DNA from 3 places in the Pseudomonas sp. PDNC002 genome. Region 2 is predicted to be linked to each of the others. Evidence: riboswitches for the same ligand, from Rfam matches in the RefSeq annotation. Region 2 holds a riboswitch; each other region holds the start of a gene.
The links. A riboswitch is a leader RNA that binds a small molecule or an ion and turns the genes downstream of it on or off. The one in region 2 is predicted to bind cobalamin.

Region 1: linked by a shared signal. The riboswitch ahead of JVX91_RS09475 (TonB-dependent receptor) and the one ahead of cobG (precorrin-3B synthase) in region 2 are both predicted to bind cobalamin.
Region 3: linked by a shared signal. The riboswitch ahead of JVX91_RS12135 (TonB-dependent receptor) and the one ahead of cobG (precorrin-3B synthase) in region 2 are both predicted to bind cobalamin.

What each region holds. Positions count from the first base shown of each region.
Region 1 covers NZ_CP070356.1:2,027,374-2,031,273, forward strand. Annotated here, with positions in the region: gene JVX91_RS09475 (TonB-dependent receptor) at 268-2,124, opposite strand; cobalamin riboswitch at 2,227-2,395, opposite strand; gene dxs (1-deoxy-D-xylulose-5-phosphate synthase) at 2,448-3,900, opposite strand, start outside.
Region 2 covers NZ_CP070356.1:1,881,831-1,885,730, forward strand. Annotated here, with positions in the region: gene JVX91_RS08765 (precorrin-8X methylmutase) at 1-587, opposite strand, end outside; gene cobG (precorrin-3B synthase) at 580-1,926, opposite strand; cobalamin riboswitch at 2,012-2,252, opposite strand; gene cbiE (precorrin-6y C5,15-methyltransferase (decarboxylating) subunit CbiE) at 2,311-3,522, shown strand; gene JVX91_RS08780 (cobalt-precorrin-5B (C(1))-methyltransferase) at 3,525-3,900, shown strand, end outside.
Region 3 covers NZ_CP070356.1:2,629,849-2,633,748, reverse strand. Annotated here, with positions in the region: gene JVX91_RS12140 ((2Fe-2S) ferredoxin domain-containing protein) at 1-279, opposite strand, end outside; gene JVX91_RS12135 (TonB-dependent receptor) at 279-2,153, opposite strand; cobalamin riboswitch at 2,328-2,535, opposite strand; gene JVX91_RS12130 (VOC family protein) at 2,595-3,023, opposite strand; gene JVX91_RS12125 (class I SAM-dependent methyltransferase) at 3,084-3,812, opposite strand.

The DNA.
Region 1 (3,900 bases), 150 kb from region 2:
GATTTCCCCTCACCCCAGCCCTCTCCCTCAGGGAGAGGGGGCCGTTTGGCATTTGTGGGAGCTTGTGGCGTCAGCCGGCGAGCGCTGAGGCCTTACCCTTCTCCGACAGTCTCCTCTCCCTCAGGGAGAGGGAGCCGTTTGGCATTTTGGGGAGCTTGGGGAGTCAGCCGGCGAGCGCTGAGGCTCTACCCTGCTCGGACAGTCCCCTCTCCCTCAGGAGCGGGGCGCGTAGCCAGGGTCAGGGTAAGGGCCGCCAGGCTGCTTCTCTTACAGCTCCGGCGTCCAGGTCACCGCCAGCAGCGCGGTGCGGCCCGGTTCGCGGTAGGGGCGGGCTTCGCCCATGAAGTCCATCGGGCTGGTTGGGCGTAGGTAGTCGCCCAGGGTGTAGTCGCGGTCCAGGGCGTTATCCAGCTTCAGGTCGAAGCGAATCTCATTGCTGGCCAGCCAACTGGTGCGCAGGTCGAGCACGCCGTAGCCGGAGAGTTCGCGGGTGTTGGCCGCGTCGTCGTAGCGCTGGCTGACCGCACGCCAGGTGCCGCCGACACCGAAGGCGCCGAACTGGCGATCGAGGTCCAGGTTCAAGGTACGGCGCGCGCGGTACGGCAGGGTGTGGCCGGTGTCGCGGTCGCGCGGGTCGATCAGGCTCAAACCGAGAGCGGCCTGCCAGCCCAGTACGTCGCGGGCAACGCTGGCCTCGAAGCCATTGATGCGCGCCTTGTTGATGTTCTCCGGCTGGTTGCTGGTGCTGTCCCAGGCGATCAGATCGTCGATCTCGGTGCGGTACAGCGAGGCTTCCAGGTGCGTGCCGGAGAAGTCGCCGCGCCATTGCAGCTCATAGGTCTTCGAGGTCTCGGCCTTCAGGTCCGGGTTGCTCGCGCCGGGGTAGTAGAGGTCGCTGAAGGTCGGTGCGCGGAAACCTTCGCCGTAGCTGGCGATCCAGGTCTGGTTGTCGCCGACCGGCAGGCTGAAGGCGGCGTTCCAGCTGTTCTGGCTGCCGTAGGCCTGGTTGTTGTCGTGGCGGATGCCCAGTTCGGTGCCGAAGCTGTCGCCCTTGAAGCTGTGCTGGGCGAAGAAGGCGCGGTTGCTGCGCTGGTCCTCGGCGAAGTCGGTGCTGCCGTCGACCTTGTCTTCGTACCAGTCGGCGCCCAGGGCCAGCTGGTTGGAGTCGTCCAGTTGCAGGCGGTTGATCCAGCTCGCCGAGTGGCGGGTGGTCTCCAGGGTGCCGTTGTTCCAGCTGTCGGCGGCGCCCACGGCCTTGTTGCGGTCGAAGCTGCGGCCCAGCTCCAGGCGGCTGTTCCACATCTTCGTGATCTGACCGTCGAGGTAGGCGCTGTAGCTGCTGACGCGGAATTCGTCCTGCGGCGTACCGGGCTCGAAGTTGTAGGCGTCGTCGTATTCGTTCTTGCCGCGCTGGTCGTTGAGGTTCAGGCCGGCTTTCCAGTCGTCGCTGAAGCGATGGTCCAGGTTCAGGTGCACGGCCTTGTTGCGCTGGGCGTCGTGGTCGCTGTCGGCGCCGACGTTGTCGCTGGTGCGGTCCCAGCCCTGACTCTCATCCAGGCTGCCGCCGAGGTTGTAGCGGGTCTGCTCGTTGCCGCCGGAAAGGCTCAGGCTGCGCTCGAAGGTGCCGTGGCTGCCGGCGGCCAGGCGCACTTCCGGGTGCAGGCCGGCTTCGCCGCGGCGGGTGAAGATCTGGATGACCCCACCAATGGCGTCGGCGCCGTACAGCGCCGAGCGCGGGCCTCGGGTCACTTCGACGCGCTCGATGCTGTCGATGCTCAGGTAGTCCAGGCGGGCGATGCCGCTGCTGGCCGAGGCGATGCGCTGGCCGTCCACCAGCACCAGGGTTTGCGCGGTGCTGGTGCCGCGCACGGAGTACGAGACCACGCCGCCGGAGCTGCCCATCTGCACGCCGGGCACGCGGGCGAGCAGGGCGGGGACACTGCGTACCTGCAGGCGTTCGATGTCGGCGCGGGTGAACACGCTGTTGGCCGAGGTGGCTTCGGCGCGCGGCTGGGCCTGGCGCGCTGAGGTGATCACCTGGTCGGAGAGCGTGTAGATGTCGCCAGCGGCGAAGGCCATGCCGGGGAGCAGGCTGGTGGCCAGGGCGAGTCGGGTCAGTTTCATGGAACGTCCTCAAAAGCGGGCGGATGACTTTCGAGGAGGGCGTGGCAAGGGCGGCAGGCCGCACTTGACGGTGCGGCCCTCCGCAACACCTGTCGGGGCGTGTCGAGGGCGGTCTCCGGGCTGCCGACGTCACATCGCCGCCTTCCCGCGTTCTGCAGTGGCGGATGGCGATGCTGCGCTCCCTGTCGGGGCGCGTCGGTTACCGTTGCGGGGGCAGCGCAGGTCTTTCACCTGCTTCCCGTTACCTCGAACGAAAACGGGCGCACCTTAGTCGGTGCGCCCGTCACTGGCAATACTCCCGAGGAGGGATGCGCCGATCGGTCTCAGCGGTTGCCGAGGGCCTCCAGGCGCGCCTTCACCGAGGCTTCGATGCCCGCAGCGTCAAGACCGCACTCCGCGAGCATCTGTGCGGGCTTGGCGTGCTCGACGTAGTAGTCCGGCAGACCCAGGTGCAGGATTGGCTGCTGGATATTCTCGCGGGCGAGGAATTCGCTGACGGCGGCGCCAGCGCCACCCATCACCGAGTTTTCCTCGATGGTCACCAGCAGCTCGTGGCTGGCGGCCAGCTGGCGCACCAGCTCCTCGTCGAGCGGCTTGACGAAGCGCATGTCGGCGACCGTGGCGTCGAACTGTTCGGCGACTTTCAGCGCTTCGGCCAGTTGCACGCCGAACACCAGGAAGGCGACCTTGCCGGCCTTGCCTTCGCGGCGCACCACGCCCTTGCCGATTTCCACCGGGGCCAGCTCGGCTTCGATGGCGGCGTTCGGGCCGGTGCCGCGCGGGTAGCGCACCGCCGCCGGGCCTTCGAAGTGATGGCCGGTGGTGAGCAGCTTGCGCAGTTCGTTCTCGTCGCTGGGGGTCATCACCAGCATGCCGGGGATGCAGCGCAGGTAGGAGAGGTCGAAGCTGCCGGCGTGGGTCGGGCCGTCTTCGCCCACCAGGCCGGCGCGGTCGATGGCGAACAGCACGTCGAGGTTCTGCACCGCGACGTCGTGGATCAACTGGTCGTAGCCGCGCTGCAGGAAGGTGGAGTAGATCGCCACCACCGGCTTGGCGCCGTCGCAGGCCATGCCGGCCGCCAGGGTCACGGCGTGCTGTTCGGCGATGGCGACGTCGAAGTAGCGGTCCGGGAATTTGTCGGCGAAGGCCACCAGGTCGGAGCCTTCCTTCATCGCCGGGGTAATGCCGACCAGGCGCGGGTCCTGGGCAGCCATGTCGCACAGCCATTGGCCGAACACGCTGGAGTACTTCGGCCCGCCGGCCTTCTTCGGCACGGCGTGGGCGGGGGCGCCTTCGGGCTCCAGCTTGGTGATGGCGTGGTAGCCGATCGGGTCGATCTCGGCCGGGCCGAAGCCCTTGCCCTTCTTGGTCACCACGTGCAGGAACTGCGGGCCCTTGAGGTCACGCATGTTGCGCAGGGTGGCGATCAGGGTCGGCAGGTCGTGGCCATCGATGGGGCCTATGTAGTTCCAGCCCAGCTCCTCGAAGAGCGTGCCGGGGACCAGCATGCCCTTGGCGTATTCCTCGGTGCGGCGGGCGATCTCCCAGGCGCCGGGCAGGCGCGAGAGCACCTTCTTGCTGCCTTCGCGCATGCTGCTGTAGGTGCGGCTGGAGAGGATCTTGGCCAGGTAGTTGGACAGGCCGCCGACGTTGTTGGAGATCGACATGTCGTTGTCGTTGAGGATCACCAGCATGTCGGCCTTCACTTCCGACGCGTGGTTGAGCGCCTCGAAAGCCATACCGGCGGTCAGCGCGCCGTCACCGATCACTGCCACC
Region 2 (3,900 bases):
GCCATTGCGCTGCCGCCACGGCGGCCACGAACGATGACGTAGGGCACGCCACGGCTGTCCGCGGCGAGGGCGTCCTTGGACTCCATCGCGCCGACGAAGCCCACCGGGAAGCCGAGGATCAGCGCCGGTTTCGGCGCGCCGGCGTCGAGCATTTCCAGCAGGTAGAAGAGGGCGGTCGGCGCGTTGCCGATCACCACCACGGCGCCTTCGAGGTGCTCGCGCCAGTGCTCCAGAGCCACCGCCGAGCGGGTGTTGCCCAGCTCTCTGGCGAGCGCCGGGACGTTCGGATCGTTGAGCGTGCAGATCACCTTGTTGTCTGCCGGCAGGCGCGCGCGGGTGATGCCCTCGGCGACCATTCGCGCATCGCAGAGGATCGGCGCACCGCTGGCCAATGCCGCGCGGCCAATGGCACCGGCGCCTGCGGAGAAGCGCAGGTCCTGCACTACGTCGACCATGCCGCAGGCGTGGATCACCCGTACGGCGAGTTTCTCCAGGTCGGCCGGGATACCGGTGAGGTCGGCTTCGGCACGGATGATGGCGAAGGATTGGCGATAGATCGCCTGGCCGTCGCGGATGTAATCAAGCATCGGTGGGGACTCCGGGTGCGGCGAGCAGGTCGCCCGCGGCATCGAGGGAAAGGTTGCGCGCCAGCGGCTGGCCGAAGCCGGCCACGCCATCGGCGCGACGGAACAGGTCATAGCGGCCGTCGGCGACGGCCAGCAGGGTGTAGGGGGCGACGTGGGCGGCGGCACAGGAGCGCGGGCAGCCGCACAGGTGAACGCCGGCCGGCGGCGCGTGACGCAGGCGTTCGGCGAGGCGCAGGGCGTCGGCCTTGGTGTCGGCCAGCCCGCGTGCGCAGCCGCTGGAGCCACTGCAGGCAACGATGCGCGACAGCGGCTGCGCAGCGTCGATCACCAGACCGAGGCTGCCTAGCGCACCGAGGACGATGGCGGCGTCGATCGACGCCACATCGGGAAGGACCAGACTTTGCCAGGGCGTCAGACGTAGCTGACCGCCGCTATGGCGTTCCGACAGATCGGCGAGGGCGAACAGGGTGGAGCTATCGAGTCGTCCGAGGATGAATCCTGCGCCGACCATGGCGCGTTCCGCCTGGTGCTGGGGACGAATGCCAAGATGGCCGAAAGGCTGCGGCGCAGGACGCCGCCAGTTATCCACAGCCGGGCCGAGTTGCAGCGCGAAGGGTAGGCGTTGCTGCAAGCGCGCCAGGAGTGCCTCATCGCCGAGCATCTCGCGGAGCTGGCGCATGCGTGTCTGGCCATCGCCGACGAGATCGAGGAACAGGTGCAGCAGGGTTTCCACCAGCAGCGGAACTTGCTCGGCAGTGACGGCGGCGAGGGCGGGGCGATCCGTTTCGTTCTGTGGTGGACAGCCGGCCAGGCCGAAGGCAAATAGCGGCTCAGCGTTATCGGACATCGCCGACAGCCAGAGATCGTTGGGGTGCTCCAGCATCGCCAGGTTTTCGCCGGCGTCCAACTGAATGCCGAACTTGGGCGACAGGCCGTGGAAGCGCGTCGTGCCTTCCAACAGGTCGAGTAGTTGGCGGGCCAGCGGAGCGGCATTGAAAGTCGTCCCGCCATCAAGGCCGAGTGCCGGACTGACCAGCAGATTGCGCACATCATCCGACGCCAATTCACGCGGGCCGAGGCCGGCAGTGAGCAACTCGCGGCTCAGCGCGTTCTCGGCGCCGGCATGGACGCCGCGGATCTGCAGGTTGGCGCGGTTGGTCGCTTCCAGCACGCCGTCGGCATGGCGCTCGGCGGCCCGGGCAATGGCGCGCGCGGCGTGGGCGTCGAGTTGTCCACAGGGCAGCTTGATGCGGCAGATGCCGCCATCGCGGGAGGCCACGATGCGCAGCAGGCCGGGGCAGGCATGCGGACGGACGGGCAGAGCTGAAGAGTCTTGCACTGAGGTCACCAGGGCTGGGTCGCGGTGACCTGCGAATCCCCATAGGGGACTTCACGACACCGATACACCCCGCTCGATGTCTGCACACGCGACTGGTTTCGTCGGCAGGTCTCCTGGCTGGCAGGTCCTCATCCAGCGCGGCCTTCCCGGTTGCCCAGTGGCCTGGCCGGCGGCACGGAATGTTGTTCCCGTACCGCCGCATTGCGCGGACTCGCTGCTTACAGTTGCGGGGGCAGCCACGGCTTAACCGTGTTCCCTCTTCGGCTCCTGGAAACCTCACCGATAAAGGCGAAGCGTCCTACGAGCACCGACGAAGCGGGTATTATGCCTGCTTTGCCCGAAGGCAGGAAAAGCCTGCCCGTCGGATCAACCCGAGGAATTTTCATGACGCCCTGGCTGACCATCGTCGGCATCGGCGAGGACGGCTATGCCGGCCTCGGCAAGGCCGCGCGCCGAGCCCTGCTCGCTGCCAGCGAAGTGATCGGCGCGCCGCGCCAGCTGGAGCTGCTGCCCCATTGCCTGCGCGCCAACCGGCAGGCCTGGCCGAGCCCGTTCAGCCTGGAGCCGGTGCTGCGCCGGCGCGGCGAACCGACCTGCGTGCTGGCCAGTGGTGATCCGATGTGGTTTGGCGTCGGCGCGAGCCTGGCCCGCCAGATCCCGGCCGAGGAAATGCTTGTGCTCAGCGCGCCGTCCTCTGCCTCCCTCGCGGCAGCGCGCATGGGCTGGGCACTGCAGGATTGCACGCTGATCTCGCTGGTGGCGCGTCCATTGGCCGCACTCAACGCGCAGATCCACGAGGACGCCAGGCTGCTGATCCTCAGTAATGATGGCGACAGCCCGGCCGCTATTGCCGCATTGCTGTGCGAGCGGGGCTTCGCCACAAGCCGGCTGAGCGTGCTGGAGCACCTGGGCGGCGATAGCGAACGGCGCATCGATGGCGTGGCTGGCGATTGGGCCTTGGCGCAGGCGGCGGCGCTGAATCTGGTGGCGGTGCAGTGCATCGCCGGTGAAGACGCGCAGCGCCTGCCTCTTACGATTGGCCTGCGTGATGACGACTACCGCCACGACGGTCAACTGACCAAGCGCGACGTGCGCGCCGTGACCCTGGCGCGGCTGGCGCCGAAGCCGGGCGAGCTGCTCTGGGACGTTGGCGCTGGCTGCGGCTCCATCGGCATCGAATGGATGCGCGCGCATCCGAGCTGCCGCACGCTGGCCATCGAGGCCAACGAAGGCCGCCAGGAGCACATCCGTTTCAACAGCGACGCCCTCGGCGTGCCAGCGCTGCAACTGGTCTGCGGGGCCGCGCCGGAAGCGTTGCAGGGACTGGAGCAACCCGATGCCATCTTCATCGGTGGTGGCGTCACCGTGCCCGGAGTATTCGAACACTGCTGGGAACAGCTCAAGCCCGGCGGTCGGCTGGTAGCCAATGCCGTCACCTTGCAGAGCGAGGCGGCGCTGGTGAGCTGGCGCGAGCGCGTGGGCGGCGAACTGATCCGCCTGTCCGTGTCCCAGGCCCAGCCGCTGGGTGGCTTCGACACCTGGCGAGCGGCGCTGCCGATCACGTTGCTGGAAGCCTGGAAGCCGCTGGTCGAGTGAGCATGCGCGAAGAAACCCCGGAGCAGCCGCGCCCGCTGCGCAGCGGCTACACCACCGGCAGTTGCGCCACTGCCACCAGCCTGGCGGCGGCGCGCCTGTTGCTCACCGGTGAAGTGCTGGACGCCGCGCAGATCGCCCTGCCGAAAGAGCGCAGCGCGACCCTGCGCCTGGAGTTCTGCCGGCTTACCGCTGACGGCGCCGAAGCCGGCACGCTGAAGGATGCCGGCGACGACCCGGACGTGACCCACGGTGCGCTGGTTTTCGCCCGCGTGGCGCTGAGTGTCGAACCGGGCGTGCGTTTCCATGCCGGCGAAGGTGTCGGCATGGTGACCAAACCCGGCCTGGTGCTGCCGGTGGGCGAGCCGGCGATCAACCCGG
Region 3 (3,900 bases), 750 kb from region 2:
AGCCGTGATGCTCGGCACCGGCGCCTGCGGAAACTCATCCGCCAGCACCGCCAGTTCGGCGCGCAGCCAGTCGAGATAGGCACCGTCAGCGGCGGGCTCCAGGTCGACCAGCAGCAACGGCGCGCCATCGGCCAACTGCGCGCGCGCTCGCGTCCAGAGCGCGTCGAAACCCTCGCTGGTGTCGATGATCTCGACACCAGTCAGACGCGCCGACACCTCGCGATGCAGGCGCTCGCCCTGGACGCCGGCCAGCGGGCCGACCAGCAGGATGGCCCTCATCAGAAGCTGAAGGTGTAGCGCAGCTCGGCGGTGCGCGGCCGGCCGAGGTTGTCCACCTGGCGGCTGCCATTGCTGGTGCGGCCGGTGGCGTAGTCGCGGTCCAGCAGGTTCTCCAGCAGCAGGCTCAGGCGGTGCGCGTGGGCCGGGTCGAGATAGCGATAGGCGTCGCCGTCGAGCACGGTGTAGTGGCCGTAGTCGTCGTCCTGGGCGCTGACGATGGAGCCCACGTAGCGTGTCGCGAGGCCGGCGCCCCAGAGGTTGTCGTCATAGCCCAGGCGCACACGGGCGAAGAAGTGCGGGATGTTGTTGACCGTCACGCCTTCGCGGCTGTCCACCAGGTTGCGCGTGGCGTCAGCGGAGACCTGCCAGTGCCGGCCGAACTGCCACTGGCCGTTGGCCTCAACGCCGCGCACCTCGATCTCCCCGTTGCCGTTCACCCACTGGTCACCCGCCAGGGTGATGAAGTCGGTGATCTCACGGCGGAACAGGGTGACACTGCCGCTCCACGGCTGGTCGAACAGCTCGCCGGTGTAGTCCAGGCCCAGCTCGGCATTGCGGCTGCGCTCGGGCTTGAGGTCGCGGTTGCCGACTTCGTCTCCCGGCTCGTTGACGAACAGTTGCTCGGCGGTGGGCAGCTTGAAGGCGGTGCCGAACTGGCCGCGCAGCTTGAGCTGCTCGGTGAGGTCGTAGAGCGACGTGAGCATCCACACCGTGGCGCCTTCGCCGCCGGAGATTTCCTCGCGGCGCACGCCCAGGCTCGGGTGCCAATCGGGCAGCGCGTCGATGCGCGGGCGCAGTTGGGCGTAGAGCGCATGGGATTCGGCCTTGTCGTTGTCGATGATCAGCACATCGTCCTGGCCCTTGTACCACTGGTTGTCGCTACCGAAGACCAGCTCGTGACCGCCACCGAACCTGGCCTTGCCTTCGAGCTGCGCGCCCCAGTCGGTGAAGCCCCAGTAGTCGTTGTGGTTGAGCACCTGGGTGCCGCCGCCCTGCAGGTTGTAGACGCGGTCGTAGCGGGTGTCCCAGTCGTTGATGTGGGTCTTGGCGAACCAGCTGAAAACGTCGTTGACGCTCTGCTGGAAGGTGGCCGTGGCGATCTGTTGCACGCGGTTGTTGCTGGTGTGGTGGTTCGACGTTGGCCGGGCGAAATCCAGCTCGGCGTCGGCGTACTGGTAGAACAGCTCCAGGCGCGAAGCCTCACCGATGGCCTGGATGGCCTTGGCGCCGAACACGTTGACGTCGTACGAGCGGCGCTTGTCGCTGACCGTGCTGGTCATGTCCCGGTCGCGGTAGGGCTGGTAGCCGTCAGAGCGGTTGTGGCTGACGTAGGCCATCAGGCCGAGGTCGCCCAGGCCGTTCTGCACGACCTTCTCCGCGCGGGCATCGCCGCTGCGGCCCTTGAAGGTGTCCAGGCCGAGGTTCACCTCGCCGGACGCCTCGCGGCTGCGCGCGCTGCGGGTGACGATATTGATCACCCCGGACACCGCCTGGGTGCCGAACAGCAGGCCCTGGCCGCCCTTGAGCACCTCGATGCGTTCCACTGCGGTGGTCGGCAGGGTGTCAATGTAGATGCCGCCGTAGAGGCGATTGTTCAGGCGCACGCCGTCCAGCAGGATCAGCGTGTCGTCGTTGCGCCCGCCCAGCAGCGAGTAGGTGCCGTAGTCGAACGGGCCGTTCTTCGGCGCAACGAACAGGCCCGGCACGTACATCTGCAGCACGCGGGTGATGTCGGCGCTGGGGCCGGCGCGTTCGATCTGCTGGCGGTCGATGACCTCCAGCTTGCTGCCGTAGCGCGCCATGTCGGCCACCGTGGTGGACTCCACGGAAGGCGCGCTGACGATTTCATCGGCCAGGTCGAGGGGAGCCGCCACAAGCTGCGAACTCAGGGCACAGAGGGAGAGAACGGGAGTCCAGCGCAAGGCGCGCCGGGAATTGGAAGCAGGAGAATGCAAGGTGATCGCCTCGAAATAGATATTTCGCAGGCGGCGCAGCGACACCCGGAACGAGCGCGCCCCGGGAACCGGCTCACGCCCGCCCACCGCGGGTTTGCCAAACAGGTTCCAGGCCGGTCTCCGGGCTTGCGAGGGTCCTGGGGCATCCGCCTTCCCATGCTGGTGCACAGTGGCCTAGTGGATGCTCCGCTCGCTTACCGTTGCGGGGGCAGCGCCGGACTGATCGCACGAGGGCGACGCACCGGCTTCCCGTTTCACCCCACGCACGGCGGCGGGGGGCACCTGAAACGGGGCGCATATCAACACTTGCGATGGGAAAGCGTCAAGCGCGGGGCTTGCGCAGGATGTTGCAGAGCGGCGTCAGTGCCAGGGATCGTAGGTGCCGAAGCTCCAGATATGCCCTTCCGGATCGCGACAGGTGAAGCCCTGGCCGCCGTAGTCTTCGTCCTTGATGTCGATGACGATCTGCGCGCCGCCATCCACCGCTGCGCGGTACAACGCTTCGGCGTCCTTCACCACCACGTAGATGCTCTGGGTGCAGCCGCCAATCTCGTCGGGCTGGCGCATCAGCCGGCCGTACTCGTTGTCGTGCAGCGAACCCAGCATCACCAGCCCACTGCCGTCGGCCATCGCCAGCTGGGCGTGGGCGATGCCGCCATGTTCATCGGCAACGACCAGTTGTCGCTGGAAGCCGAAGGTCGCGCACAGCCAGTCGATGGCCTGGGGCGCATCGCGGTAGCGCAGGCAGGGAATGACGCTGGGGCGGACGGCGGGAACGGTCTGTGACATGGCGATCTCCGACGCGGGGTGGGCGCGACCCTTCCAGCATAGTCGCGCCTTTTCGCCGCTTCAGCGCTGCGCGGCGACCAGCAGCAACATCGGCCGTTCGCGCTCCTCGGCCAGCGACGGGATGGCCTGCACCTGCTCGGCGCTCGGGCCCCAGTCCTCGACGTGGCGCAGCGTCAGCCCCGAGCCGATCACGGCATTGAGAATGCTGCCGAGGGTGCGGTGATGCTTGAGCACGCCCTTGGCCAGCCAGTCGGTGCGGCGCTCGCCTTCGTCCTGGTAATGGTCCACCGGCCAGCAGCGGCGGCCATCGCCGTCGACTATCCAGCCCGGTTTGAGCGAGGCCATGTAGATCGGGTGCTCGATGGAAAACACCAGGCTGCCGCCGGGGCGCAGCGCGTCGTGCACGTTGCGGAAGAAATGCGGCAGGTCCTCCAGGTAATGCAGGGTCAGCGAGCTGTAGGCGAGGTCGAACGCCGCGGTGGGCAATTCGAGCTGGTCGAGGTCGGCATGGAAGTAGCTCACCTGTGCGGCGTCGGTGTTCGCCCGCGCGTGGTCGAGCATCTTCCGCGACACGTCCAGCCCGCTCACCGTGCGTGCGCCCTGCTCTGCTACGTAACGGCTGAACCAGCCGTAGCCGCAACCGAGGTCGACCACGTCCAGGCCTTCCAGCGGCGGCAGCAGGGAACGCAGCACGGCCCACTCCGGCGCGCCGTCCAGGCCGTGCCGGGAACGGGGCAGCTGGGCGTAGCCGGCGAAGAATTCAGGGTTGTCGTAGATGTTCTGCGCCATGGATCGGCACTCCTTTTTGACGCATCGATTGTCGGCGTCAAGGACGGGGCCGGCAACCCGACGAGGTCAATGCCAGGGCGATCGAAGC